One region of the Embleya sp. NPDC001921 genome, then DNA from elsewhere that is predicted to be linked to it. Evidence: riboswitches for the same ligand, from Rfam matches in the RefSeq annotation. Region 1 holds a riboswitch; the other holds the start of a gene.

Region 1 (14,830 bases):
CGAGGGAGCCGGGGACATCATGAGCGCACCGTCCAGCAATTCGACACGCCAACCGTCGGCGTGGATCTCCAGAACGTCTTCGGGCGTCCACACGCGATCGAATGCGGGAAGGCTCACGGCTCTCCTTCGATGGACCGGACATGTCTGATTCTACGGGGCGGATACGTCCGGATTCGGCGTGTCCCGGAGGCGGCTCGTTATTTCCTCGACCAGTCCTTTTGTGGGAGTTCGGCGCGGCCTTGGGGGGTTTCGGGGTTGGCGCGGAGGAGGATGGCCGTGGGGGTGACGTTCTCGGGGAGGTCGAACCAGAGGTCTTCGACCAGGGTGTCGGAGGCGCCGAGGGTGAACTCGCGGAGCTGGCGCTTGATCTCCATCGATTCGAGGTCCATGGCCAGTTCGGTGCCGTCGGGCAGGACCAGGCGCTGCTCCAGGTTGGCGATCCGTACCGTGGCCAGCGAGTTGTTGGCGATGGAGACCTTGACCCGGCACAGCCGGCCCTGGGCGAAGTGTTCGGCGTGGGTGCCGGTGATCCACTCGATGCCGCAGGTGAGCCCCTGTGCGGTGAGCGCGGCCGGACCGCTGAGCACGGCCGGGGCCTTGACCGGTATCTCCCCCTCGCGCATCGTCATCTTCAGCGGCTTGTCCTGCTCCGGCCAGTACAACGCGGCCGCGCCCGCGGCCGCCGCCGCGCCGAGCAACAGCCCGAGTACGAACCCGATCGAGAGCCACTGCCGGATCCGTCGCCGCACCCAGAGGTGCTCGACCACCTCGCCGCGTAACTCCCCGACCTTGCGTCTCAGCACACCCATCCGTCGCCCCCATCACCAGACCGGAGCCCGCATCGTATGGGCGTGGTCGGGGGCGTGACGAGGGTGGCGGTGGGTCGGGCGCGGTCGATCGGGGGCAGGGCGGGTCGAGGCGGGGCGGGGGGTGGCGGGGTCGGGTGGGGCGCGCGGGGCGGTGTCCCGGGGCCGCATCGGGTGGCGTGCCCGGGGCCGACGAGGGTGGGCGGTGGGTCAACCGTGGTCAACCGTGGTCGATCAGGGTCGCGGCGGCGCGGGTGATGGCGGAGTCGAGTGGGGCGAGCGGGGTGGGGATCGGGTTTTCGGTCGGGGCGATGAACCAGACCAGCGGGCCGGTCTCGCCGCGCGCGGGCGGGAAGGTGACCCAGGCGCCCAGGCCGTGCCGGCTCGGGCCGCGCTGGTCGCGCAGGCGCGTGCGGGCCGGGGAGGTGACCGGGACCAGGAATCCCATCTTGGCGCAGCGCCGGTCGTGGATCACCGGGCCGACCCGAACCCCCGCCGCGCGCAACTGCTTCACCGCCTCGCGCCCCAGCCGCGCGTCGACCTCGATCACGTCGAAGGTCTGGCCGGCGGCGACCAGGCGTGGAGCGTACGGATTGCCGGTCGGGTCGGACGAGTCGTTCGGTGAGCCGTTCGGCGAGTCGTTCATGGGACTGCACCTTCATCGGGTCGTGGCGGACCCCCGCGGCTCCATCCCAACCCGCCGAACCCGATCACGTCGGCCACACTCACGAGTTGATGCGGTTCCGTCACCTGTTCGGCCCACCCGAGGCCGGAACCGCGCAGCCGGACGCGAGAAGCGGGTGGGCGAACGGCCGCGGGGCCGGCGGGGGATCGCCCCGCCGGCCCCGCGGCCGTGCTCGTGAACCCGACACCGTGAGGTCGTGGGTCAGAGGTTCGGGTACAGCGGGTGCTTCTTCGCCAGGGCCGTGACGCGCGTGGCCAGGGCCGCCTTGCGGGCGTCGTCGAAACCGGGGAGGAGGGCCTCGGCGATGATGTCCGAGACCTCCTCGAAGTCCGCCTTGTCGAAGCCGCGTGTGGCCAGCGCCGGCGTGCCGATCCGCAGACCGGAGGTGACCATCGCCGGGCGCGGGTCGAACGGCACCGCGTTGCGGTTGACCGTGATGCCGATCTCGTGCAGCCGGTCCTCGCCCTGCTGACCGTTGAGCTCCGAGTCGCGCAGGTCGACCAGGACCAGGTGCACGTCGGTGCCGCCGGTGAGCACGGTGATGCCCGCGTCGGTGACGTCCGCGCGGGTGAGCCGCTCGGCGAGGATGGCCGAGCCCTCCAGGGTGCGCCGCTGGCGGTCCTTGAAGTCGTCGGACGCGGCGACCTTGAAGGCCACCGCCTTGGCCGCGATCACGTGCTCCAGGGGGCCGCCCTGCTGGCCGGGGAAGACCGCCGAGTTGATCTTCTTGGCGTACTCCGCCTTGGACAGGATGACGCCGCCGCGCGGGCCGCCCAGGGTCTTGTGCGTCGTGGTGGTGACCACGTCCGCGTACGGCACGGGGCTGGGGTGCAGACCCGCGGCGACCAGGCCCGCGAAGTGCGCCATGTCCACCATGAGGTAGGCACCGACCTCGTCGGCGATCCGGCGGAACTCGGCGAAGTCGAGCTGCCGCGGGTAGGCCGACCAGCCCGCGATGATCATCTTCGGCCGGTGCTCCTTGGCCAGGCGCTCGACCTCCTCCATGTCGACCCGGTGGGCCTTCTCGTCGACGTGGTAGGCGACCACGTTGTAGAGCTTGCCGGAGAAGTTGATCCGCATGCCGTGGGTGAGGTGGCCGCCGTGGGCCAGGTCCAGGCCCAGGATCGTGTCGCCGGGGGTGAGCAGCGCGAACATCGCGGCGGCGTTCGCGGACGCGCCCGAGTGCGGCTGCACGTTGGCGGCCTCGGCGCCGAAGAGCTCCTTGACCCGGTCGATGGCGAGCTGCTCGACGACGTCGACGTGCTCGCAGCCGCCGTAGTAGCGCCGGCCGGGGTAGCCCTCGGCGTACTTGTTGGTCAGGACGGAACCCTGCGCCTCCAACACCGCCACGGGGGCGAAGTTCTCGGAGGCGATCATCTCCAGAGTGTTCTGCTGGCGGTGCAGCTCGTCGGTGACGGCGGCGGCGACCTGCGGGTCCACCTCGCTCAGCGGACGGTCCAGGATCGTCACGGTTGTCAGCTCCTCGATCGGGTCGATCTCGATCATTCGCCGCAGAACGCGGCGTATTCGTCGGCCGACAGCAGGCCCTCGGCCTCGCCGTCGATGCGCACCTTGAACAGCCAGCCCGTCCCGAAGGGATCGGAGTTCACGAGGGCGGGGTCCTCGGCGACCGCGTCGTTGATCTCGACGACCTCGCCGGAGACCGGCGCGTACATGTCGCTGACCGACTTCGTGGACTCCAACTCGCCACACGGCTCACCGGCGACGACCGCTTGGCCGACCTCGGGAAGCTGGACGAACACCACGTCGCCGAGCTCGTCGGCCGCGTGCTGGGTGATGCCGACGAGGGCGGGGGAGGCCGCCTCGTCGAGCCACTCGTGTTCCTTGCTGTAGCGCAGGTGCTGGGGTGCGTGCACGGGTCCATTCTCCATTCGAATGCGGATGGTCGATCCATCAGGCGGTTTTGTAATGGTTTGTGGGTGTCGGGAGCCGGCCGAAGCCCGGCCTCAGGCCCGCTTGTAGAACGGCAGTGCGACCACCTCGACCGGCTCGGCCCTGCCGCGGATGTCCACGGCCAGGCGCGTGCCCGGTTCGGCCCGGTCCGTGCTCACGTACGCCATCGCGATCGGCACGCCGAGCGTGGGCGAGGGTGCGCCGGAGGTGACCTCGCCGACCTTCTCGCCGGTCTCCGCGTCCACCACCGGATAGCCCGCGCGCGGGACCCGCTTGCCCGGCGAGGTGAGCCCGACCAGCGTGCGGCGCACGTCCTCTTGCGCGGCGGCCAGCGCGTCGCGCCCGACGAAGTCCTCGGGCTTGTCCAGCCGGACCACCCGGCCCAGGTTGGCCTCGTACGGCGTGGTGTCCCGGGTCAGCTCGTGGCCGTACAGCGGCATGCCCGCCTCCAGGCGCAGCGTGTCGCGGCAGGACAGGCCGGCCGGCACCAGGCCGTGCGGCGTGCCGGCGGTCAGCAGGGCCTCCCACAGGGCGACCGCGTCGCCGGGCGCGGCGAACAGCTCGAAGCCGTCCTCGCCGGTGTAGCCGGTGCGCGCGAGCAGGACGGGCACGCCCGCGACCTCGGTGCGCAGGATCGCGTAGTACTTGAGCGCGGGCAGGTCGGCGTCGGTGAGCGAACCGACGATCGCGGTCGACGCGGGGCCCTGCACGGCGAGCAGCGTGTACTCCTCGGACGCGTCGCGCACGGTGGCGTCGAACTTCTCCGAGCGGTACGCCAGGCTGCCCGCGACCACGTCGGCGTTGGACGCGTTGGCCACGACCACGAAGTGCTCGTCGCCCAGCCGGTAGACGATCAGGTCGTCGACGATGCCGCCCTCTTCGGTGCAGATCATCGTGTACCGGGCGCGGTCGATCCCGATCTTCGACACGAAACCGACCAGGGCGTGGTCGAGCGCGCGGGCGGCGTCCGGGCCGGTGACCTCGATCTCGCCCATGTGGGTGAGGTCGAACAGGCCGGCCGTGGTGCGCACCGCGGTGTGCTCGTCGCGTTCGCTCCCGTACCGGAGCGGCATCCGCCAACCGGCGAAGTCGGTCATCGTGGCCCCGAGCGCGTCGTGCACGGCGTCGAGCGGGGTCCGGCGGTCGGTGGTCATGCGAAGGCTCCTTCGAGGGGGCGCCGGCGGGAACACGCCAAGGGCGCGGGCCGGTCGCGGGCATGGCGAACGGCCGCGCGCTCGGCCGGCGCGGAAGGTGACGGGTACTGCGGCGAATACGACAACAAAGGGGGCTCCCTGCCACGGCTTTCAGCCCTTTTCGACCAAAGTCGGTCGAAAAGTGGGGTGCCCTCCCCTTCTGTCATCGGAACCTGAGAGCTTCATCGCGTCGAACTCGCGATTTGCACCGTGGGTGAACCACACCGGCGGTGTGGTTGCTTTCCAGAAGTGCCTGACCCATGCGGTATCGGTGCCTGAGAGATTCCGGGGAGGAGTTGCTCCTTCGGCGCCCCGCTCGTGGGCGAGGACTCTTCCGCGTGGGGTCGACGGCCGTTATGAGGTTGTGCCCGGCATGCTAGCGCGTGTCGTCAATCCCCCGCCGGGACCGGGACCCGCCGAGTCCGGACCCCGCGGGGACCGGGCCCGGCCGAGTCCGAGGGATCACCGGCACGCGCGCGCACCCATGGGTGCGACACCATGCGCAGGGCATGACGGTTGTGACACAAGGGAGGGCTCGTGGAGACGGACTCGGCGGGGGCGCATACCGGCGCCGCGACGGGCGGCGTGTTGATCCCCCGGTCCGTGCACGACCTCCGGGAGGAGCGCGATCGGGCGGGGGAGGGGATCGGCGACCGGGTCGTGGACGTCTTGGTCTACCCGGCCTCGTGCGTGCTCGTGGTCACCGGCCTGCCGGGAGCCGGCAAGAGCACGCTGCTCGCGCGCGTGGTCACCCCCGGCGCCGGGGTGGCCGTCCTGGACGCGGACCTGGTCCGGGCCCGCTGGGCGGTACGGGCGGGGCGAATCCCCTACCGGGTCTACCGGCCGCTGGTGCGGCTCTCCCACTACGGCGAGGTCGCCCGGGCGCTGCGCGGCCCCGGCGCGGTGGTCGTGCACGACAGCGGCCGCAACCCGATCCTGCGCCGGGCGCTGGTGCTCGCGGCCCGTCGGCGCGGCAGCTCCGCGCACGCGCTGCTCCTGGACGTGACCGCCCAGCAGGCGCTTTCCGGCCAACGCGAACGCGGGCGCGGGGTGTCCACACCGGTGTTCGCCCGGCACCACCGCGAATGGCGCGAGTTGCTCGCCAGGCTGACGCCGTGGCTGGACGCGGGACCCACCCTGGCGTCGGCTCCGGGCGGCTTCACCTCGTGCGTGCTGCTCGACCGACCGGCCGCCGGGCACCTGGGCCGGATCGTGTTCGCGGAACCCGTACCGGGACAGTCCCGACGACGGCAATCGAGCGAGAAGTAAACTGCGGCGGACACCAGAGGAGCACCACCATGCCGTTCCCGGCCAATCCCGTGGAGAGCGCGCTCGTCGCGGCGATGCGTGATCCGTCCCGGGCCGAGGCCCTCTTCGAGGCCCTGGCCGAGGCGGACGTATGGGTGCCGCTGCCCGAGGGCGGCAACCCGGGCGACAGCGAACTGACCCTGCCCACCACCGAGATCGACGGCCGGCCGTACGTCCCGGTGTTCTCCTCGGAGGAGGAGTTCCGGCGGGTCGCCGGACCGATGGCGTGCACCGTCGCACCGATGCGCGAGTTCGCCCGCGGCATGCCGCCGCACGTGGGCATCGCGGTCAACCCCGGCGGCGAGGTGGGCATCCCGATCCCGCCGCCCGGCGTGCTGGAGCTGGCCCGACCGTCCGGCTCGGGCCCGCGCGGCGCCCGCGTGCGGCTGTACGAGCCGGACCAGGAGCCGATGGACTTCCTGATCGCGGCCGCCGCCGAGTTCACCCACGTACCGGTCGTGCTCAGTGCCCGCCGCGGCCTGGGCGTGATCGAGAACGACCCGCCGTGCCTGTTCATCGGCGTCGAGTTGGACCGCTGGCAGGAGGAGGACCGACTGGCCGCGGTCGGCGCCCTGGAGCGCGCGCTCGGCCGGGCCGCGTGTCCGTGGCCGGTGAACGTGGTGCTCCTGGACGTGGCGCAGGATCCTGTGGGGGACTGGATGCTGGAGCGGACCCAGCCGTTCTACCTGCGCGTCGACCAGCGCTGAGCCCGCGTCGGACAGCGCGACATCGGTACATCGGTTCGGATTCGGGGAGGACGTCGTGAACCAGGTCGAGCAGGCCTTGAGCCAGGTGGCACCCGGGCGTTACGACGCCTACGAGCGGTTGCTCGAAGCGCTCACCGGCGCCCACGTGTGGATGTTGTTGTGGCAGGGGCAACCGGGCAGTCCGGACGCGCAGTACGGGAACATGGACGTGGCCGGGTGGCGCTACGCCCCGGCGTTCACGTCCGAGGAACAACTGCGTCTCAGTGGCTGGGACCGCTCGTTCGAGGTCTGTCCGGTCACCGAGATCGCGTCCTCGCTGTACACCGACCGCTGGGGCCTGTGGCTGAATCCGCACGCCCAGGGCGGCGGCGTCGGTGTGCCCTATCTCGACCTGCGACGCATCGTCGGCGGCCTGGACCGGTTGATGGCCGGCCCCCTGGAAGTCGGCGAACCCACGTTGTGGGACCCGGCGTTCTACGCGCTGCTGGGCGGCCAACTGTTCCAGACCCAGGTGGTGCGAGCCGCCCATCGGGCCTGGGTGCGACCCGCGGTCGGACCCGAACGCCTCGTGATCGGGCTGCGCCTGACGGACGATCAGCCCGCGACGATGCAGCGGATGCGGGACGCGATGGCCCGCGCCTCGGCCGCGGCGCCGGCCGGACTCACGTTGTCCTCGGTCGCGTTGGACGACCCGTTCGACCCGGTCGCCGCGTGGATGCGCGACCACACACGCCCCTTCATCGGCATCGACATGCTCGACGAGGCCGCCCGCGACACGCGGTGATCGACGATCGGCACACAGTGGCGATCGCGGGCAACAGGCACTGATGCCCCCAAAAAACTGACGTCACGTCATCAACCGCTGCCTTGTTGTGATTTCGTGACCGATCTACGCGGATCAACCGGTGAATCGTGTCGACGTAATCACGGTTCAGTAAAGGTATTCCGCGACCCCTGTTGGTGACCCGCGTCACGGAGGAGTCTCACCCGGACGACAGATCCCGAAGATCATTGGGATCGCAATGCCGGGTATGGCGACGGGATCGGCGATCCCGAGCCGCCGTCGCATCCGTGAGCGGGGAGGGTCGATCCATGACGGCACCGATCGAGACCACCGGTGTGGCCCGAGAGGCGCACCCCGAAGCGATCGCCGAATCCTCCGGCGTACGCATCGAGGGTCGTTCCCTGGGCCAGATCGCGTGGGCCCGATTCCGTCGCGACAAGGTCGCGATGGCCGGTGGTGTGGTGATCGTCTTCATGGTACTCGTAGCGATCTTCGCACCCTTGATCACCTCGGTCGTCGGCGGAGACCCCACGGAGTACCACGACGACCTGCTCGACCCGGTGCTGAACATCCCCAACGGCAGCTTCGGCGGCGCCAGTTGGGACCATCCACTGGGTCTGGAGCCGGTCAACGGCCGGGACATCTTCTCGCGCATCGTCTACGGCGCCCGGATCTCGATGCTGGTGGCCTTCCTGGCCACGCTCCTGTCCGTGGTGCTCGGTGTCGTACTGGGCACCGCGGCGGGCTACTTCGGTGGCTGGGTCGACGCGCTGATCAGCCGCGCGATGGACGTCTTCCTGGCCTTCCCGCTGCTCCTGTTCGCGATCGCGATCGGCAGCAGCCTCCAGGGCGAGGCGTTCGGCCTCAAGGGCGACACGCTCCGGGTCACCGTCCTGATCTTCGTGATCGGGTTCTTCAGCTGGCCCTACATCGCCCGCATCGTGCGCGGCCAGACGTTGTCGCTGCGCGAACGCGAGTTCGTCGAGGCGGCGCGCAGCCTCGGGGCCACCGACCGGCACATCATCTTCAAGGAACTGATGCCGAACCTGGTCGGCCCGATCCTGGTCTACGCCACGCTGCTCATTCCCACGAACATCCTGTTCGAGGCCGCCCTTTCTTTCCTCGGGGTCGGCGTACAGGAACCCACCGCCTCGTGGGGCGGCATGCTCGCGCGCGCCGTCCCGCGGTACGAGGACGCCCCGATGTTCATGGTCGTCCCCGGAGTCACGATCTTCATCACCGTGCTCGCGTTCAACCTGCTCGGCGACGGGCTTCGAGACGCCCTGGACCCACGCAGCCGCTGAATATCCGGCAAGTCCCCACGAGGAGGCACGACCAGCGATGAAACACCCGGTAACTCGCAGGCGCAGGGCCCAGGCGCTGATCGGCATCGTTGCGGTCACCGCGTTGGCCGCAACCGCGTGTGGCGGTGGTGGCGGCGGCTCGAAGAAGAAGTACTCGCCGAGCAACAAGGCCATCACCGAGGTCGTCAACCAGTCGACCAAGAAGGGCGGCACGCTCAAGCTGGTCAGTTCGGACAAGTTCGACTCGCTCGACCCGGGCGACATGTACTACGCCTCGGCCTGGAACTTCTCCCGGCTGATGGCCCGTCCGCTGCTGACCTTCAAGCCCGCCCCGGGCAACGCGAGCTACGAGTTCGCGCCGGACCTTGCCACCGACGTGGGCAAGACCGACGACGGCGGCAAGACCTGGACGTACCACCTGCGCAAGGGCGTCAAGTACGAGGACGGCACCGAGGTCAAGGCCGCGGACGTCAAGTACGCGGTCGAGCGGACCTTCGACAAGGAGATCCTGCCCAACGGCCCGGCGTACTTCACCCAGTACCTGGACCCGGACGGCACCTACAAGGGCCCGTACAAGGACTCCGCGGACAAGCAGGGCCTGAACGCGATCGAGACGCCGGACGACTACACCATCATCTTCAAGATGAAGGAGCCGTTCGCGGACTTCAACTACCTCGCCGCGCTCCCGCAGACCGCGCCGGTGCCGCGCGCCAAGGACACCGGCAAGGAGTACGTCAAGCACCCCCTCGCCTCCGGCGCGTACATGGTCGACGGCCAGTACGAGCCCGGCAAGGCGGTCAACCTGGTCCGCAACCCGAACTGGGACCCGAGCACCGACCCGCTGCGCAAGGCGCTGCCGGACCGGATCGAGCTCCTGGAGAAGCAGGACGCGAACGACGTCGACAACCGGCTCTTCGCCAACACGGCGCAGCTCGACGTGGTCGGCACCGGGGTCCAGGCCGCCGCCCAGAACAAGATCCTCACCGACCAGAAGCTGGCCGGGAACTCGGACGACGCGGTCTCCGGCGCGCTCGCCTACCTGGCGATCAGCTCGAAGACCCCGCCCTTCGACAACGTGCACTGCCGGCGGGCCGTGCAGTACGCGGTGAACAAGGCGCAGATGCAGCGCGCGGTCGGCGGTGAGGTCGGCGCGGACATCGCGACCAACCTGATGCCGCCGACGCTGGCCGGTTCCAAGGTCGCCGACATGTACCCCAACGGCGCCAAGCACACCGGTGACGTGGCCAAGGCCAAGGACGAGCTCAAGCAGTGCGGCAAGCCGGACGGCTTCAGCACCGTGCTCACCGCGCGCAGCAACCGGCCCAAGGAGGTCGCGGGCGCCACGTCGGTGCAGAACGCGCTCGCCAAGGTCGGCATCAAGATCGAGATCCGCCAGTACCCCTCGGGTGACTACTTCACCCAGTTCGCCGGTGTGCCCAAGTGGGTGGCGGACAACAAGGTCGGCATCATGTTCATGCAGTGGGGTCCCGACTTCCCCACCCAGTTCGGCTTCTTCCAGCAGATCGTGGACGGCCGGGCGATCAAGCCCGCCGGTGGCACGAACCTGTCCGAGCTGAACGACCCGGCGGTCAACGGACTGATCGACCAGGCCACGCGGACGATCGACCCGAACGCGAGTGCGGCCATCTGGCAGCAACTGGACCAGAAGGTCATGGAGGCGGCGGTGATGGTCCCGTTCGCCTGGACCAAGTCGCTGCTCTACCGCCCGCCGAACGTGACCAACCTGGTCGTCACCCCCGCGTACTCCGGGATGTACGACTACCTCAACATCGGTATCCAGTAAGCCTGCGACGAGGTCAGTAGCCCGAAGGAGAGGTGAAGGCCCGTCAGTTCCGGTGCGGGGAGTGGTGATCCCGCTCCCCGCACCGGACCGGGTCGCCGGCTCATGATTTTCTATCTGCTCAGGCGGCTGGCGGGAGCGGTGGTGCTCCTGTTGATCGTCACCATGGCGGTCTTCGCCATCTTCTTCCTGATACCGCGTCTGGGAGGCGCCACAAGCGACCAACTCGCCGCGCGGTACGTCGGCAAGTCGCCCAGCCCGGAGGCGATTTCGCAGGTCAAGCACAGCCTCGGGCTGGATCGGTCGGTGCCCGAGCAATACGGCAAGTTCGTCAAGGGCATGGTCGTCGGCAAGGACTACGACACCGGTGTCCGCAAGGTGCACTGCGCGCCGCCGTGCCTGGGCTTCTCCTTCCGCAACAACCTGGAGGTGTGGCCGCGCCTGCAGGACCGGATCCCGGTCACCCTGTCGCTGGCCGCCGGCGCCGCGGTGATCTGGTTGGTCGTCGGCGTGTCCATCGGCGTGGTCTCGGCGCTCAAACGCGGAACCCTGTGGGACCGCTTCTCGATGGGCTTCGCGCTCGCGGGCGTCTCGCTGCCACCGTTCTTCACCGGCCTGGTGGCGCTGGCGTTGTTCAGTTATCAATGGCCCATCTTCAAGGGCGTGCACTACGTGCCGTTCTTCGACAATCCGGGAAGCTGGGCCTGGAACCTGGTCCTGCCCTGGCTGACCCTGGCGTTCCTGTACGCGGCCCTGTACGCCCGGCTCACCCGGGCCGGCATGCTCGAAACGATGAGCGAGGACTACATCCGTACCGCGAGAGCCAAGGGCCTGCGGGAGCGGGACGTCATCGTCAAACACGGGCTGCGCGCGGCGCTCACGCCGATCCTGACCATCTTCGGCATGGACGTCGGTCTGCTGCTCGGCGGCGCGATCCTGACCGAACAGGTCTATTCGCTGGACGGCATCGGCAAGTTCGCCGTCGAGGCGATCACGCAACAGGACCTGCCCGAAGTGCTCGGCGTGACGATGATCGCCGCCATCTTCGTGATCCTGGCAAATCTCGTCGTGGACCTGCTCTACGCGGTCGTCGATCCCCGGGTGAGGACCTGATGCCCCGTCTGCTACCGCGCCGCAAGCGGGACTCCGCGGCCGAAACAACCAAGCTCGCCCCGGCCGGACCACCGCCGGCCCCCGAGAACTTCCTCGAAGTGCGCGGCCTGACCGTGCACTTCCCCACCGACGACGGCCTGGTACGCAGCGTCGACGGCGTCGACTTCGCGCTCCAGCGCGGGCGCACGCTGGGCATCGTCGGCGAATCCGGCTCCGGCAAGAGCGTCACGTCGCTGGCGATCATGGGCCTGCACGGCAACACCAGTGCCCGGATCGGCGGCGAGATCTGGCTGGACGGCCAGGAGCTGGTGCGCTCCACCGCCGAGCAGGTGCGACTGATGCGCGGTCGCCGGATGGCGATGATCTTCCAGGACCCGATGTCCTCGATGCACCCGTACTACACGGTGGGCCACCAGATCATCGAGGCCTACCAGGTGCACAACGAGGTGACCGGCAAGCAGGCCCGCGCCCACGCGGTGGAACTGCTCGGCCGGGTGGGCATCCCGCGCCCGGACCGGCGGGTGGACGACTATCCGCACCAGTTCTCCGGCGGCATGCGCCAGCGCGCGATGATCGCGATGGCGCTGAGCTGCGACCCGGAACTGCTGATCGCGGACGAGCCGACCACGGCGCTGGACGTCACCGTGCAGGCCCAGATCCTGGACCTGATCCGGGACCTGCAAAGGGAGTTCGACTCCGCCGTGGTGATGATCACGCACGACCTGGGCGTGGTCGCCGAACTCGCCGACGACGTGTTGGTGATGTACGCCGGTCGGGCGGTCGAGCACGGACCCTCGCGGACCCTGTTCGAACAGCCCCGACACCCGTACACGTGGGGCCTGTTGGGCTCGCTGACCCGGCTCGACCGGGAGCGCCAGGCACGACTGATGCCGATCAAGGGCAGCCCGCCGAGCCTGATCTCGCTGCCCTCGGGCTGTGCGTTCCGCACCCGCTGCCCGTACGCGGACCACAACGACGGGCGGGAGAAGACCGAGGTCCCGCAGCTCGTGGAGATCGAGCCGAACCACCGCACCGCGTGTCACCTGGACCTGGGGGAGCGCGAGCGGATCTGGACCGAGGACATCAGGCCGCGCCTGTGAGCGGGACGGCGAACGCGAAACCGGATGGGCACGTGGCCGGCCACATGGGTGGGACAGGGAACGGGAACGCTGAAGTGACCGAGGGCGCCCGAGCGGGAGACGACGTGAAAGCTGCGCAGGCCGCCGAGGCGGGAGCCGCGTCCCCGGACGCGCGGGAGCGGGATGTGCTGGTGCGCGTGCGCGGGCTGCGCAAGCACTTCCCGATCCGATCCGGGATGACCCGACGCCGGGCCGGCACGGTCAAGGCGGTGGACGGGCTGGACTTCGACATCCGCGAGGGCGAGACACTCGGCCTGGTCGGCGAGTCGGGCTGCGGGAAGTCGACCACCGGGCGGATGGTGATGCGGCTGCTCGAACCCTCCGAGGGCACCATCGAGTTCGGCGGACGTGACCTCACCAAACTCTCGCGTGGTCAACTGCGGCCGCTGCGACGCGACTTCCAGATGATCTTCCAGGATCCGCAGTCCTCGCTGAACCCTCGGCACACCGTCGGCACCATCGTCGGACTGCCGTTCCGGTTGCAGAAGGTCACCCCCGAGGGCGGGATCAAGAAGGCCGTGCAGGAGTTGTTGGAGCTGGTCGGGCTCAGCCCCGAGCACTACAACCGCTATCCGCACGAGTTCTCCGGCGGCCAGCGGCAACGCATCGGCATCGCCCGCGCGCTGGCGCTGCGGCCCAAGCTCGTGGTCGCCGACGAACCGGTCTCCGCGCTGGACGTGTCGATCCAGGCGCAGGTGGTCAACCTGCTGGACGACCTGCAGAACGAGTTCGGCCTGACCTATCTGATCATCGCGCACGACCTGTCCGTGGTCCGGCACACCAGCGACCGGGTCGCGGTGATGTACCTCGGCAAGATCGTCGAGATCGCCGACCGCGAGGACCTGTACAGCTCGCCCAAGCACCCGTACACGGTCGCGTTGATGTCGGCCGTACCGGTTCCGGACCCGGCCCGGCGGGAGACCCGCGAGCGCATTCTGCTCAAGGGCGACGTGCCCAGCCCGATGGACCCGCCGCCGGCCTGCCGGTTCCACACCCGGTGCTGGAAGGTGCAGGACATCTGCAAGACCCGGGAGCCACCGTTGGCCGAGGTGGCCGGGCGGCATCAGGTGGCCTGCCACTTCCCGGAGAACATGCCGACGGGGGAGGGCGCGGGCGAGGCGGTGGAGTTGGTGAAGCCGGCGGCGACCGAGCCCGTGGCGCCGGTGCCGGCGGCGCGCGAGCCGGCGGAGGCCGCTCCCGCGGAGGCCGCTCCGGCGGTGGAGGGCGCGGCGCCCGGGGCGGAGGTCGCTTCTTCGGAGGCGGCTTCGGAGGCGGGTTCCGACGCGGCTCCCGAGGCGGCCCGAGAGGCAGCTCCGAAGGCGGCTCCGAAGGCGGCCCCGGATCCGGCGGAGAAGCCCGATGGGAAGGACACACCGCCCACACCGGCCCCATGAGCATCGGCTCGTTCCGGGCGGTGTAGAACATCCGGTATGTCGCCCGAGGTGCCGCCCGAGATCTACCACCACACGCTCCAACAGGTCCTGGACCTGATCGGCATCTTCGTGTTCGCGGCGGCCGGCGCGCTGATGGCCGTCCGGAAGAACTTCGATGTCATCGGGATCGTCCTGCTCGCCGAGGTCACCGCCCTCGGCGGCGGGGTGATCCGGGACGTGATCATCGGCGCGGTGCCCCCGGCGGCGTTCACGGATCTGGGCACCTTCTCCACGCCGCTGCTCGCCGCCGGGCTGGTCTTCTTCCTGCATCCGCAGGTCGAGCGGATCATGTCCGCGATCGACGTGCTGGACGCGGCCGGGCTCGGACTGTTCTGCGTCACCGGCACCGCGAAGGCGTACGCGTACGGGCTGAATCCGATCCCGGCGGCGGCGCTCGGGGTGACCACTGCCGTCGGCGGCGGCGCGATGCGCGACGTACTGGCCCGAGAAGTGCCCACGCTGCTGCGCTGGGACAAGGAGATCTACACCTTCCCGGCGCTGCTGGGCGCGGGGATCACCGCCGCGCTGATCGAGTTCGATCTGTTCGGGCCGGTCACCGCCACGGCGGCGGTGGCCTTCGCGTTCCTGCTCCGGGTACTCGCGCTCCGGCGCGGCTGGCGGGCGCCGCGCGCGTGGCACCGGA
Region 2 (14,830 bases), on a different contig from region 1:
ACCGGCACGTTCTTCGTGTTCTTCGCCGCGTGGCCGCTGCGGCTGAACGTGCGCGGCGACTGGGACGACTCGCAGACCCTCCAGCCGTGGGGCCTGATCTGGCTCGCCCCCCGGGACGGGAACCGGGAACGGCACTGGACGCCGATCGAATTCGTGCTCGGCAACGGCTACCTCTTCGCGGGCATCGCGCTGACCCTGATCCTGGTGTGGCGCATCCTGCGCGACCGCACCCCGCTGCCCACGGTCGCCGAGCCGGTCGTCGAGCCCGCCACCCCCGATCCGGACCCGGTGAGCAGCGGATCCGCGCGTCACTAGGCTGGACTGCGAACGAGTCGGACCCGGAACGAGAAGCCCCACCGGCAGAAAGCGGAGGTCCCGTGGAGGCCCACGTGGACGCGGCGCCGCCGCATCCCCGAGACGGCGGCGTGGATGCTCCCAGCGATCGGGTCCTGACCATCCCCAACGCGCTCAGCTTCGCCCGGCTGCTCGGCGTACCGGTCTTCCTGTGGCTCATCCTGGCGCCCGAGTTCGGCGGTCCCAAACACGATCTGTGGGCGCTCGCGCTGCTCATGCTCAGCGGGATCAGCGACTACCTGGACGGCAAGCTGGCCCGCAGGTGGAATCAGGTCAGCAAGGTCGGCGCGATCCTGGACCCGGCCGCGGACCGGCTCTACGTGCTGGCCACCCTGGTCGGCCTGACCTGGCGCGAGATCCTGCCGATCTGGCTGACCGCGATCATCCTGGGCCGCGAGCTGTTCATGGGCGTGGTGCTGCTGATCCTGCGCAGGCACCGCTACGGCGCGCTCTCGGTCAGCTTCGTGGGCAAGGCCGCCACCTTCAACCTCATGTACGCCTTCCCACTGCTGCTGCTCAGCGACGGCACCGGACGTGTCGCAACTCTCGCCGCGATCTTCGGATGGGCGTTCGCCTGGTGGGGTACCGCGCTGTACTGGTGGGCAGGAGTCCTCTACGCAGCCCAGGCCAAACGCCTCGTGGCCGCGGACAAGGCGGGTCGCTCGGCGACCGCCGGGTAGCGCAGGGATCGCCCGACACCGCGGCGATCACCACGTACAGAAGGCACGCCACCCGGCCCCGGTAATTCAGCCGCGGGTGCGGGTGGTGTGACGCGATAGGAGGACGAGACCGATGAAGGCCGTCGTCATGGCCGGAGGCGAGGGCACCCGCCTGCGCCCGATGACCTCCAGCATGCCCAAGCCGCTTCTGCCGGTGGTGAACCGGCCGATCATGGAGCACGTGCTGCGGCTCCTGAAGCGGCACGGACTTTCCGAGACCGTAGTCACCGTCCAGTTCCTCGCGTCGCTGGTTCGCAACTACTTCGGCGACGGCGAAGAACTCGGGATGACCCTCACCTACGCGAACGAGGAGACCCCGCTCGGCACCGCGGGCAGCGTCAAGAACGCCGAGGAGGCGCTCAAGGACGACACGTTCCTGGTCATCTCCGGCGACGCGCTCACCGACTTCGACCTCACGGCGCTGGTCGAGTACCACCGCGCCAAGGGCGCGATGGTCACCGTGTGCCTGACCCGGGTGCCCGACCCGCTCGAGTTCGGCATCACGATCATCGACGACGAGGGCCGGGTGGACCGGTTCCTGGAGAAGCCGACCTGGGGTCAGGTCTTCTCGGACACCGTCAACACCGGGATCTACGTGATGGAACCCGAGGTCTTCGACTACGTTGCCGCGGGCGTGTCCGTGGACTGGTCGGGCGACGTGTTCCCCAAGCTGCTCAAGGAGGGCAAGCCGATCTACGGCTATGTCGCCGAGGGCTACTGGGAGGACGTGGGCACGCACGAGAGCTACCTCAAGGCCCAGGCCGACGTGCTCACCGGCAAGGTCGACGTGGACATCGACGGCTTCGAGCTCTCGCCGGGCGTCTGGGTCGCCGAGGGCGCCGAGGTGGACCGCGAGGCGATCCTCAAGGGCCCGCTGTACATCGGCGACTACGCCAAGGTCGAGGGCGGCGTGGAGATCCGCGAGCACACCGTGCTCGGCTCCAACGTGGTGGTCAAGCGCGGCGCGTTCCTGCACAAGGCGGTCGTGCACGACAACGTGTACATCGGCCCGCAGACCAACCTGCGCGGCTGCGTGATCGGCAAGAACACCGACGTCATGCGCGCGGCCCGGATCGAAGAGGGCGCGGTGATCGGCGACGAGTGCCTGATCGAGGAGGAGTCCCTGGTCGCGGGGGACGTGCGGATCTACCCGTTCAAGACGATCGAGGCCGGCGCGGTCGTCAACACGTCGGTGATCTGGGAGTCGCGCGGCCAGAAGTACCTGTTCGGCCCGCGCGGGGTCTCCGGCATCCTCAACGTCGAGATCACCCCCGAGCTGGCCGTGCGGTTGGCCGGCGCGTACGCCACCACGCTCAAGAAGGGGGCCACCGTCACCACCGCGCGTGACCACTCGCGTGGTGCCCGCGCCCTCAAGCGAGCGGTCATCTCCGCGCTCCAGGCGTCCGCGATCAACGTGCGCGACCTGGAGAACGTGCCGATGCCGGTGGCCCGCCAGGAGACCGCGCGCGGCTCGGCGGGCGGGATCATGATCCGCACCACGCCCGGGGTGCCGGACTCGGTGGACATCATGTTCTTCGACGAGCGCGGCGCGGACCTGTCGCAGGCCGCGCAGCGCAAGCTGGACCGGGTCTTCTCCCGTCAGGAGTACCGCCGCGCGTTCCCCGGCGAGATCGGCGAACTGACTTTCCCCGCACGGCCGTTCGACAGCTATGCCGGTTCCCTGCTGAAGGCGTTGGACATCACCGGCGTGCCCGAGTCCGGGCTCAAGGTGGTGGTGGACGCCGCGCACGGCAACGCCGCCCTGCTGCTGCCCAGCATCCTGGGCCGGCTGGGCATCGACGCGTTCACCGTCAACTCCGGCCTGGACGACGCCCGCCCCACCGAGACCGCGGACGAGCGGCACGAGGGGTTGTTGCGGCTGGGCGAGATCGTGGCCTCCTCCAAGGCCGCGTTCGGCGTACGGTTCGACCCGGTCGGCGAGCGCATGTCGCTGGTGGACGAGCGCGGCCGGCTCATCGACGACCACCGCGCGCTGCTGGTGCTGCTGGACTGCGTCGCGGCCGAGCGCGGCGGCGGCAAGATCGCGCTGCCGGTGACCACGACCCGGATCGCCGAGCAGGTCGCGGCCTACCACGGGGTCCAGGTGCAGTGGACCACCACGTCGCCGGACGACCTGGCCCGGGTGGCCATGTCCGACGACACGATCTTCGGCGGCGACGGACGCGGCGGCTTCGTGGTCCCCGAGTTCAGCACCGTCTTCGACGGTACGGCCGCGTTCGTCCGGCTGATCGGGCTGGTCGCGCGCACCCAGTTGACGCTGAGTCAGATCGACGCGCGGATCCCGCGCGCGCACGTGCGCCGGCGGGACGTGGCCACGCCGTGGGCGGCCAAGGGCATGGTGATGCGCCGGGTCGTGGAGGCGGCGGGCGACCGCGAGATCGACACCACCGACGGCGTGCGCGTGGTGGAGGCCGACGGGCGCTGGGCGCTGGTGCTGCCGGACCCGGCCGAGGCGGTCACCCACGTGTGGGCCGAGGGCCCGGACGACACCGCCGCGGACGAACTCCTGGACGAGTGGAGCCGGGTCGTGGAGCACGCGGGCGACTGACGGCCCCTGCCGGCCGCCGACTCCGGCGGTGCGGGCAGCCGTCTTGTAGGGTCTTCCCCGGCCGTGGATCGCCTGTCGCGATCCGCGGCCGGACCCGGTATCGGACCCTGCATCGAGCACTCCGTCGGGCATGGAACGATGGGGCGCATGTCATCGCGGGAGACACCAGGCACGAGCCGGTTCAGGCGGCCGGACGCCTCGATGTCCCTGCTCGTGGACATGATGACGAACAGCCTGGACGCGGGCTACGCGGAGGCCACCGCCCGGCGCGCGGTACGCGGCGACACCGGGATGAACAAGGGCCCGCTGGCCCGGGTGCTGGCCGTGGTCGGGGTCGCGCTGATCGCGATGATCCTGATGGTGGCCGCGATGAAGGTGCACGCCGCCGCCCCGCAGGCCGAGCGCGAGCGGCATCAACTGGTGGACCGGATCCACACCGACGAGGCCGAGGTGGACGCGCTCACCGCCACCGTCGAGCGATTGCGCGCCGAGGTGGACGCGATCCAGGAGGTCTCGCTGCCCAAGGGCGCCAAGGACCGGGTCGAACTGCTCGCGCTGCTCACCGGATCCGATCCGGTCGAAGGGCCGGGCCTGAAGGTGATCGCGGACGACGCCAAGGGCTCGGACAACACCGACGGCTCGACCGACCCGCGCCAGGCCGAGGCGGCGGCGAACGGCCGGATCCTGGACCGCGACCTCCAACGGCTGGTCAACGGCCTGTGGAAGGCCGGCGCCGAGGCCATCTCGATCAACAACCAGCGGCTGACCGCGCTGTCCGCGATCCGCGCCGCGGGCGCCTCGATCCTGGTCGACAACCGGCCGCTGGCGCCGCCGTATACGATCCTGGCGATCGGTGACGCCAAGCCGATGCAGGTCGAGTTCATGGTCGGCGCGGACGGGCGATATCTGCGCCAGCTCCAGGAGAACTACGGGATCCGGGTCAACCTGAGCGCACAGAAGAAGCTCAAGCTGCCCGCCGCGCTGGGCACCTCGTTGCGCTACGCGGACGTACCCGGCGGCCCGCCGCCCGCGAGCACGGCGCCGAGTACACCCTCGAGCCCGCCCGCGAAGCAGACCCCGGGCACACCGCCCGCGACGGCCACGGGCCGGAGCACGGCACCGCCGAGCGGTTCGGCCCCGCCGACCGGCTCGTCGATACCGTCGCAGAAGCAGACCGAACGAAAGGGTAAACAGTGATCGCGGTCCTCGGCCTGGTCCTCGGGGTCGTGGTCGGGTATCTCGCCCGACCCGTGATCCCGCACGAGCTGGAGCCGTACCTGCCCATCGCGGTGGTGGCCGCGCTGGACGCGGTCTTCGGCGGTCTGCGCGCACTGCTCGACGGCATCTTCGACGACAAGGTCTTCGTGGTCTCGTTCCTGTCGAACGTGGTCGTCGCCGCGCTTATCGTCTTCCTCGGCGACAAGCTGGGCGTCGGCGCGCAGTTGTCCACCGGCGTGGTGGTCGTGCTCGGCATCCGGATCTTCTCCAACGCGGCGGCCATCCGGCGGCACGTCTTCCGGGCCTGACGGGGAGTCACACATGGCCGACGAAACGGACGAGACGCGCGGGCGGCACGCCCGCCACGACGAGGATCCCCGCGACCTGGGCATCCCTCGCACGGCCGCGGAGCCCGCGCCCGCGCCCGAGCCCGCTTCCGGGCCCGGGCCGGTGCCCGAGCCCGAGCCGGAACCCGAGGCGGAGCAGGAGCCGGAGGCGCCGGCCGCCCGCAAGCCCACGGTCGAGACCCGGCGCCCGGTCGACCTCTATCACGAGGGCCGGCACATCCGGGAGCGGATCCGCGAGCAGGCCGCCGAGGTGACCTCGGAGATCCCGCCGATCACCGCGCCGATCCGCGAATCGGCGCGGGAGACACGGCAAACGCCCCAGGCGCCCCAGGTCTCCCAAGCCTCCCAGGCCTCCCAGACACATCGGGCGGCACAGGTGCCGCAGACGCCCCGGGCCGCGCGGGCGTCCGTGCCGCCCCTGGTGCCCGCGGCGCCCTCGCCCGAACAGGCCCGGGAGCGCGAGGTGTCCGGGCCGCGCGACCCCCTCGCGCGGCCGCACGCGGGAGCGCACGCGGTGGCGCGCGACACGCCCGGACCGGAAACGGATTCGAACGCGGTTTCCGAGCCGCACCCGCACGAGCCGGTCGACGATCAGCCGGGCCGCCGCAGGCTGCTCGAGGCGTTCTGGCCGCCGCGCGTGAGTCGGGCCCAACTCGTGGGCGCGGTACTGCTGTTCGCGCTCGGGGCGGGGTTGGCCATCCAGGTCCGCTCGAACACCGCGTCCGATCCGCTGCGTGGTGCGCGACAGGAGGACCTGGTCCGTGTGCTGGACGAACTCGGCGAGCGTACCCGGCGGTTGGAGGACGAGAAGCATCGCCTGGAGAACAGCCGCACACAGCTCCAGAACAGCAACGACCGGGTCCAGGAGGCGCGTGAGCAGAACGCGGCCAAGGCGGACGCCCTGGGCGTGCTCGCGGGCACCGTCAAGGCCAGCGGACCCGGTATCACCCTGACCATCACCGATCCGCAGCGCACGGTCAGCGGCGACGTGCTGCTGGACACGCTCCAGGAACTGCGCGCGGCGGGCGCCGAGGTGATCCAGATCAACGACGTGCGCGTGGTGGCCGGCACCTGGTTCAACGGCACGCCGCCCGGCGACATCGTGATCGACGGTACCAAGGTGCTGCCGCCGTACGTGTTCAAGGTGATCGGCAATCCGCAGGATCTCCAGCCCGCGTTGAACATCCCCGGGGGTGTCGTCAAGACCCTGGAGAAGAAGCAGGCGGGGGCCATTGTCACCCCCTCGCAGGAGGTGCTGATCGACGCCTTGCGGCCTGCGAACAAGCCTGGTTACGCTCGCTCGGCACCGGGCGCCGGTAACGGGTGAGCACACCTGACAGAATCAGTCCGCCGGTCGCCGTCGGTGCACACTCATCAGGCAAGAAGGGCAGGCTGTCCGCATGTACCCCGCAGATCTCGCGTACACGACGGAGCACGAATGGGTGCGCGTCATGGAAGAGATCTCCGGGACGGTGCGGATCGGCATCACCGAATTCGCGCAGGACGCGCTCGGTGACATCGTCTACGTCACGCTGCCGCCCATCGGCACCCGTGTCGTGGCCGGACAGCCCTGCGGCGAACTGGAATCGACCAAGAGTGTCAGCGACCTCTTCGCGCCGCTCGACGGCGTCGTGACCACCGTCAACGACGTGCTCGACGGTGCACCGGAGTTGGTCAACTCCGATCCCTACGGCGACGGTTGGATGTTCGAGGTACGCCTCGACGATCCCGCCGCACCGGCCGCGCTCTTGGACGCGGCCGCCTATCAGAACAGCCTGGGCTCCTGACGGCCCGGCGAAGCGGTAGGCAGTCCATCACCACGACCCACTCCTCCTGCCCCACGGGCGGGCCAGGTTCTCTCGGGGAGGTTCGCCCGTGAAGTTGTTCGCGAAATTGTTCGGTCGTTCCCGTCGCTCCGGCGACGCGCCGGCTGCCGATGCGGGGAGGTCCGGCAACCCGCCGGCCGCCCCGCCGACGATGCCCCCGGGCACCCCGTACGGGGCGTCCGCCGGCTCACCCCCCGCACCCGCTCCGCACCTGGGCGAGTCCGACGCGACCGCCGGGCATGTCGCTGTTGACCAGGAACACACGGCGCGCATAAGTTTCGGGCAACTCTCGACCGAAGGTCGAGGTGCGACCGGCACGGGTCAGGAGGCCGACGTGGTGGTGTGCGGCGCCTGCGGGCATCACAATCCGCCCGGTGGCCGGTTCTGCTCCAACTGCGGCGCTCGGCTGGGCGCGGGCGCCGAGCGCGCGTCCGAGCAGACCTCGACCATCTCGATCAGCGGCATCGAGGCGCTGGACGCGGAACCCGCGCCCCGTGAGATCCTCACCCCCGAGGCGCAGGCCGCGGTGGACGCGCTGCCGCCGGGAACCGCGCTGCTCGTGGTGCGCCGGGGCCCCAACTCCGGCAGCCGCTTCCTGCTCGACTCGGACCGCACCACGGCCGGTCGGCATCCGCAGAGCGACATCTTCCTCGACGACGTCACGGTCTCGCGCAAGCACGCCGAGTTCCGCCGCACGCCCGGGGGCTTCGCGGTCGCCGACGTGGGCAGCCTGAACGGCACCTACGTGGGCCGCGAGCGGATCGACGAGGTTCCGTTGGCGCCGGGCGACGAGGTACAGATCGGCAAGTACCGACTGGTCTTCTTCCCCAGCCGCCAAGGGCAGATCGGGTGAGTCCGGCGGCGGCCGGATCGGTCTCCTTGAGCATCGGCGGGGTGTTGACCCTGCTGCGTCCCGAGTTCCCGGACATCAGCATCTCCAAGATCCGGTTCCTCGAGGCGGAAGGGCTCATCGAGCCGCAGCGGAGCCCGTCGGGCTACCGCAAGTTCGGCCCCGCCGACATCGAACGACTGCGCTACGTGCTGCGTGTGCAGCGCGACCGTTACCTGCCGCTCCGGGTGATCAAGGATCAACTGGACGCGATGGATCGCGGGCTCGAACCGGCCGGCCCGACCCCGGCCGAATCCCCACGATCGCAGGACACCGAAGGCGATCCGGACTCGGCCGGTCGGGAGGGCACCACGGTGCTGCTCGACCGGCCGGGCCTGATCGCCGCGGCCGGCATCCAGGACACGGACCTGGCCCGGCTGGAGGAATTCGGCCTGATCCAGCCGCATCGTCCGCGACCCGGCGCCGCCGGCGACGGCGAGCAGGCGGTGGTCTACGACGGCGACGCGCTGGTGGTGGCCCGACTGGTGGCCGCGCTGGGCCGCTACGGCGTGGAGCCGCGCCACCTGCGGCAGACCAAGGCCGCCGCGGACCGTGAGGCCGCCCTGGTCGAACAGATCGTCGCGCCGCTCCTGCACCGCAGGGGCGCCCGCGCGAAGGCGGGCGCCGAGGAGACCGTGCGCGACCTGCTCGCGCTCACCTCGCGCCTGCACACCGTCCTGGTCACCACCGCGCTCGCGCCCCGCCTGGGCCGCTGACCCGCGTCGCCCGCGCCGCCGCCGACGGGCGCCGATCGGACCGCGAGGCGGACCGGGACGTGAACACAGGGCCACGAAGAAAAAACGACGAATCCCCGACCTATTCGGCCCCCGGGGATCGGTGACCGACAGCCGAGCGCGCTAGTGTGGCGATGTGAACGAGCTAGAGGTTGTGGGCGTCCGGGTGGAGATGCCCTCTAACCAGCCGATCGTGCTCCTACGGGAGACGGGGGGCGATCGTTATCTCCCCATCTGGATCGGCCCGGTAGAGGCGACGGCCATCGCGTTCGCCCAACAGGGCGTGGTACCCGCGCGTCCTCTGACGCACGATCTCTTCCGGGACGTGCTGGAGGCGTTGGGCCAGGAATTGACCCAGATCCGGATCACCGACCTGCGCGAGGGCGTGTTCTACGCCGAGCTGGTCTTCTCCGGCGGCGTGGAGGTCAGCGCGCGTCCGTCGGACGCGATCGCGCTCGCGCTGCGAACCGGGACATCGATCGTCGGCAGCGACGCGGTCCTGGACGAGGCGGGCATCGTGATCCCCAACGAGCAGGAGGACGAGATCGAGAAGTTCAGGGAGTTCCTGAACGACATCTCGCCCGAGGACTTCGGCACCACGAGCCAATAGTCGGCCCGCCGCGGCCGGGTGCACGTCCGAAACCGCCGACCGTCCCGCCCGCCGCTCCCGGCGAGGCGGTAGCGGACGGCGGTTTTTTCGCGTCCGGGACCGGTCGGCGCCCACGCGGGCCCGCCGGCGCGCCGCCGATCACGCTCGATCCGGCTCGATCCGCTTCGATCAGAGGCAAAGCGGCCAGACCTACCCCTGGGCAACCGGTTCAAACCACTCGTGCGAGCAGCGTCACTCGGCGTGCCGAACGGCCCGGTCGTTGACGCGCTGTTGGTGACTGCCTACCGTCGAAATCGACAGTTCCGGGATGACCCCTGCGCGTTGCACCTCGCCGCCTGCGGCCCGGGACTGAAAGAGACTCTCCGCGCCGTACTCGGGCGCGGGGAGACGAAAGGGAGGTCGGCGTGAGCAGCACCGGCGACATCACGGCGGCGGAACGCGCCCGCACGGCACGTCCTCTGCCGGCGACCGACCCCGGTGCGGGCCCCCGGCGGCAGGACGTCACGCCGCCCGGCACCCCGTCGGAGGACGTCGGTTACCGGGGCCCGACGGCGTGCGCGGCGGCCGGCATCACCTATCGCCAACTCGACTACTGGGCCCGCACCGGCCTGGTCGAGCCCACGGTCCGCCCGGCCCACGGCTCGGGCACACAGCGGCTGTACGGCTTCCGCGACATCCTGGTGCTGAAGATCGTCAAGCGGCTCCTGGACACCGGCGTCTCGCTGCAGAACATCCGGATCGCGGTGGCCCACCTGCGCGGTCGCGGGATCGGCGACCTGGCCGGGATGACCCTGATGAGCGACGGTGCCAGCGTGTACGAGTGCACGTCCTACGACGAGGTGATCGACCTGGTCCAGGGTGGTCAGGGGGTCTTCGGGATCGCCGTGGGGGCGGTGTGGCGCGAGGTGGAGGGCTCGCTCGCGCAACTCCAGGGCGAGCACACCGGCACCGGGGAACCGATCACGCAGGTCCATCCGGGTGACGAACTGGCACGCAGACGCCGGGACAAAGCGGTCTGAGGCGCCCGGGGCGGGTGGGAACCGGTTCGCCGGGCAGGACGTCCCCATGGACGTGATCCTTCGTCGGCCGACCCCGCCGCGCTCGCGGCGGGCCCAACGGCGCGGCTATCAGGCCGCCGTCCTGCTCACGGTGGCCGGGCTGGCCCCGATCACGGGGCTGCATCTGTACGCCGGGAACCGGGTCCGCACGGTGGCCGACGTGCCGCACGAGGACGTCACCATGGTGCTCGGCGCGGGTGTGCACGGGGACCGGCCGTCCGATCTCCTGGCCCGCCGGCTCGACGTCGCGCTCGCGTTGTACCGCGCCGGCAAGACCCGGGTGATCCTGGTCAGCGGCGACGGCGGAGGCAACCGCTACGACGAGACCAGGGTGATGCGGCGCTACCTCGCGGACCGGGGAATCCCGCGACACCGGATCGTGACCGACGAATCGGGATTCTCCACCTGGGAGTCCTGCATACGCGCCAAGCGCGTCTACGGGATCGACCGGGTCATCGTGGTCACGCAGAGCTTCCATCTGCGCCGTGCGCTCGGCCTGTGCCGGGCCGCCGGGATATCCGCGTACGGCGTCCCGGACGAGTCCTTCGCGTGGGGCCACATCGGGCCCACCGTGTACGGAACCGGTCGCGAGACGCTCGCCGCGATCAAGGCGACCGGGCAGATCGTGCTCAAGCCGGATCCGCGGGTGAAGGGCCCGGAAAGCGACGAGATCCGACGCGCCCTGAGCGGTTGAACGCGCGTTCTGTCGCACCCGTGCGTCATCATTGCCCGGTGTGAGACAGGCCCCGGGCATCCTCCATCTCGACATGGACGCGTTCTACGCGTCGGTCGAGCAGGTCGCGAAGCCCAGTCTGGCCGGCAAGGCGGTGATCGTCGGCGGCATCGGCGTGCGCGGCGTGGTGGCCACCGCCTCCTACGAGGCCCGGGTGTTCGGTGTGCGCTCGGCGATGTCGATCGGCGAGGCCCGCCGGCGCTGCCCCAACGCCGCCTTCCTCGGCCCGCGCTTCGCGCTCTATCGCCAGGTCAGCGACACCGTGATGGAACTGCTGCACCGCCTGTCGCCCCTGGTGGAGCCGCTCAGCCTGGACGAGGCGTTCGTCGATCTGGAGGCGGGCCCGCACGGCGGCACCCTGGACACCGAGCGGGTCACCGAGATCGCGGTGCGCCTGCGCGCGGACATACACGCGGCCACCGGGCTCACCTGCTCGGTCGGCGCGGCCACCTCCAAGCTGCTGGCCAAGATCGCCTCCGAGGCGGACAAGCCCGACGGGCTGTGCGTGGTCGCGCCCGGGACCGAGCGGGCGATGCTCGACCCGCTGCCGGTGCGCGCGCTGCCCGGGGTCGGCCCGGCCACCGGCGACGTGCTGCGCCGGGCCGGCCTGGACACCGTGGCCGACCTGGCCGCCGTCGACGAGAGCGAACTGGTCCGGCTGCTCGGCCAGGCGCACGGACACGGCCTGCACGTGCTCGCCACCGGGCTGGACGCGCGTCCGGTGGTCGCCGACCGGGACGCGAAATCGGTATCCGTGGAGGACACCTTCCCCACCGACCTGGTCGACCGCGAGCGCATCACCCGGGAACTGGACCGGCTCTCGATCCGGTGCGTGGAGCGGTTGCGCGCCGCCGGACGCTCCGGGCGCACGATCGTGCTCAAGCTGCGGCGCTACGACTTCAGCACGCTGACCCGCTCGGAGACGCTGCGCGGGCCCACCGACGACCCGGGGGTGGTGCGCGAGACGATCCGCCGGTTGGCCGCGCAGGTGGACGTCACGGGCGGCGTGCGGCTGCTGGGGGTGGGCGTCGGCGGGCTGGCCGACTTCGCCCAGCAGGACCTGTTCGGCACGGCCGAACCGGAACCCGCCGAGTCGCACGAGGAGGACGCGGAGGCCGACCGGGAGGCGCCGGCACAGGCCGCCCCGGAGCGGGTCTCCTGGTCGCCCGGCCAGGACGTGGTGCACGAGGAGTTCGGGCCCGGCTGGGTGCAGGGCAGCGGCGTCGGGCGGGTCACCGTGCGGTTCGAGGTACCGGGCGGAAAACCGGGCCGGGTGCGCACGTTCGCGATCACCGATCCCGCGCTGCGACCGGGGGAGCCGATTCCGCTGCCCGCCGCCGACGGGGGATAGCCCGGGTGATCCGGGGCAGGCGCCGGGCAGACGACTCCTCGGGGGTGTCCCGACAATGACTGATGTCAAAGAGCGGCCGGCGCGAGGGCAGGGTGCCTTCCGATCGGTTCGCCGCAGGCTCGGCCTGCCCGCCTTCCTGGTCACACTCCTGGTCGGCTTCATCGTGCTGGCCCTGGTGCTGGTCGGCCTGGTCAACCTGCTGCCCGGCAAATTCAATCCGTTCGGCGAGACCACCAAGGACCACAGCGGACCGGTGATGCTCAAGGCCGTGCAGGATCTCAGCCGCTACGAGGCGGTCAGCGGCACCTTCCAGGTCGTGGTGGACCTGGAGAAGGACGCGAAGTTCCTGCCGGACGCGGTCCGAGGCCAACGTACGCTGTTCGTCGGCGTCGGCCAGGTGGGTGGTTTCGTGGAGTTCGGCGGGATCGGCCAGGACGCGATCCAGACCTCGCCGGACAACAAGAGCGTGACCATCAAGCTCCCGCACGCGCGGCTCGCGCCCGCCGCGCTCGACCAGAAGAACAGCCACGTGATCGCCCAGGACAAGGGCCTGTTCGACCGCTTCGGCGACTTCTTCTCCAGCAATCCCGGCGATCAGCAGCAGCTCTACGTGCTGGCGACCAAGAAGATCGACGACGCGGCGAAGACCGCGGGACTGGTGGAGCGCGCGGAGCGGAACACCACCGGCATGCTCCAGGGGATGATGCGCTCGCTGGGTTACACCACGACCACTGTGACCTACGCCTAGTGCGAAGCCCCTGGTGGGTGTCACGCTGATACCGTTGTAGCCGCCCATTACGTTCGCGCGGGAGAGTCCTCGTGTCGTGCACACGAGGCGCCGAAGGAGCAACTCCTCCCCGGAATCTCTCAGGCACCCGTACCGCGTGGTCGTGGGCACTCTGGAAAGCAGGATCCGCGCGTGGCTCGCCGAGTCGGGTCGGATCCTCGCCGACGGTGCAAATCGCGCCCGTGGGAACCGGTCCGACCGGTACTCCGGGCGCGGTGAAGCTCTCAGGTACAGATGACAGAGGGGGAGGCCGGTGGACGCGCGACCCGCGTGTCCGTCCAGGAGCGATCCAGGAGGCCTTTCGCGATGACCCCGCGCACCCCCGCCCCGCGTGCTCACGCCGTACTCCCCTCCGGCCCCGGCTCGTTGACCGGCCTGGAGGCCGCGTCGCCGTTCACCGGCCGGCACATCGGTCCGGACACCGACGAGCAGGCGAAGATGCTCGCCGCGATCGGCTACGGATCCCTGGACGAGCTGACCGACGCGGCGGTGCCCGCCGCGATCCGCGCGCTGGAGGGCTTCGAACTGCCCGCCGCGCGCAGCGAGGCCGAGGTGCTCGCCGAGCTGCGCGAGCTGGCCTCCCGCAACAGCGTGCTGACCTCGATGATCGGGCTCGGCTACCACGGCACCTTCACCCCGCCGGTGATCACCCGCAACGTGCTGGAGAACCCGGCCTGGTACACCGCCTACACGCCCTACCAGCCGGAGATCTCGCAGGGCCGGTTGGAGGCGCTGCTCAACTTCCAGACCGTGGTCACCGACCTGACCGGCCTGGACGTGGCGGGCGCCTCGCTGCTGGACGAGGCCACCGCCGCCGCCGAGGCGATGACCCTGGCCCGCCGGGCCGGGCGGGCCACGAGCGACGTGTTCGTGGTGGACGCGGCCACGCTGCCGCAGACGATCGCGGTGGTGCGTACACGCGCCGAGGCGCTGGGCATCGAGGTCGTGGTCGCCGACACCGCACAGGGGCTGCCCGAGGGCGGCTGCTTCGGTGTGTTGCTGCAGTACCCCGGCGCCGACGGCCGGGTCCGCGACCTGACCCCGGTGATCGAGGCCGCGCACGCGCACGGCGCGCTGGTGGCGGTCGCCGCCGACCTGCTCGCGCTCACCGTGCTGCGCGCGCCCGGCGCGATGGGCGCCGACATCGCGGTCGGCACCAGCCAGCGGTTCGGCGTGCCGATGGCCTTCGGCGGCCCGCACGCGGGCTACCTGGCGGTCCGCGAGAAGCTCACCCGCAGCATGCCGGGCCGGTTGGTCGGGGTGTCCGTGGACTCCGACGGCGCGCCCGCCTACCGACTCGCGCTGCAGACCCGCGAGCAGCACATCCGCCGGGAGAAGGCGACCAGCAACATCTGCACCGCGCAGGTCCTGCTGGCCGTGATGGCCGGCATGTACGCGGTCTACCACGGGCCGGACGGGCTCACCTCGATCGCGCGCCGCACCCACCGGTACACCACCGTGCTCGCGGCCGGGCTGCGCGCGGGCGGCGTCGAGGTCGTGCACGGCGACTTCTTCGACACGATCACCGCGCGGGTGCCGGGCCGGGCGCGGGACGTGCTCGCCGCGGCCCGCGCCGCCGGGATCAACCTGCGCCCGGTGGACGCCGACCACGTCGCGATCACCTGCGACGAGACC

Evidence for each region. A riboswitch is a leader RNA that binds a small molecule or an ion and turns the genes downstream of it on or off. The one in region 1 is predicted to bind glycine.
Region 2: another riboswitch for glycine. It lies ahead of gcvP (aminomethyl-transferring glycine dehydrogenase); the one in region 1 lies ahead of gcvT (glycine cleavage system aminomethyltransferase GcvT).

Annotation. Positions count from the first base shown of each region.
Region 1 is NZ_JBSFEO010000080.1:5,105-19,934, forward strand. It holds gene ACWCPW_RS48435 (Uma2 family endonuclease) at 1-117, opposite strand, end outside; gene ACWCPW_RS48440 (hypothetical protein) at 198-809, opposite strand; gene ACWCPW_RS48445 (hypothetical protein) at 1,027-1,452, opposite strand; gene glyA (serine hydroxymethyltransferase) at 1,693-2,997, opposite strand; gene gcvH (glycine cleavage system protein GcvH) at 2,994-3,368, opposite strand; gene gcvT (glycine cleavage system aminomethyltransferase GcvT) at 3,459-4,559, opposite strand; glycine riboswitch at 4,749-4,851, opposite strand; glycine riboswitch at 4,852-4,945, opposite strand; gene ACWCPW_RS48465 (AAA family ATPase) at 5,136-5,867, shown strand; gene ACWCPW_RS48470 (enhanced serine sensitivity protein SseB) at 5,897-6,613, shown strand; gene ACWCPW_RS48475 (enhanced serine sensitivity protein SseB C-terminal domain-containing protein) at 6,669-7,397, shown strand; gene ACWCPW_RS48480 (ABC transporter permease) at 7,706-8,701, shown strand; gene ACWCPW_RS48485 (ABC transporter substrate-binding protein) at 8,739-10,505, shown strand; gene ACWCPW_RS48490 (ABC transporter permease) at 10,608-11,615, shown strand; gene ACWCPW_RS48495 (ABC transporter ATP-binding protein) at 11,615-12,715, shown strand; gene ACWCPW_RS48500 (ABC transporter ATP-binding protein) at 12,760-14,148, shown strand; gene ACWCPW_RS48505 (trimeric intracellular cation channel family protein) at 14,197-14,830, shown strand, end outside.
Region 2 is NZ_JBSFEO010000002.1:285,806-300,635, reverse strand. It holds gene ACWCPW_RS03080 (glycosyltransferase 87 family protein) at 1-315, shown strand, start outside; gene ACWCPW_RS03075 (CDP-alcohol phosphatidyltransferase family protein) at 378-1,034, shown strand; gene ACWCPW_RS03070 (sugar phosphate nucleotidyltransferase) at 1,147-3,642, shown strand; gene ACWCPW_RS03065 (DUF881 domain-containing protein) at 3,790-4,839, shown strand; gene ACWCPW_RS03060 (small basic family protein) at 4,836-5,168, shown strand; gene ACWCPW_RS03055 (DUF881 domain-containing protein) at 5,626-6,534, shown strand; gene gcvH (glycine cleavage system protein GcvH) at 6,608-6,994, shown strand; gene ACWCPW_RS03045 (FHA domain-containing protein) at 7,368-7,886, shown strand; gene ftsR (transcriptional regulator FtsR) at 7,913-8,638, shown strand; gene ACWCPW_RS03035 (bifunctional nuclease family protein) at 8,793-9,266, shown strand; gene ACWCPW_RS03030 (MerR family transcriptional regulator) at 9,671-10,285, shown strand; gene ACWCPW_RS03025 (SanA/YdcF family protein) at 10,332-11,018, shown strand; gene ACWCPW_RS03020 (DNA polymerase IV) at 11,059-12,408, shown strand; gene ACWCPW_RS03015 (DUF4230 domain-containing protein) at 12,464-13,156, shown strand; glycine riboswitch at 13,205-13,301, shown strand; glycine riboswitch at 13,304-13,440, shown strand; gene gcvP (aminomethyl-transferring glycine dehydrogenase) at 13,502-14,830, shown strand, end outside.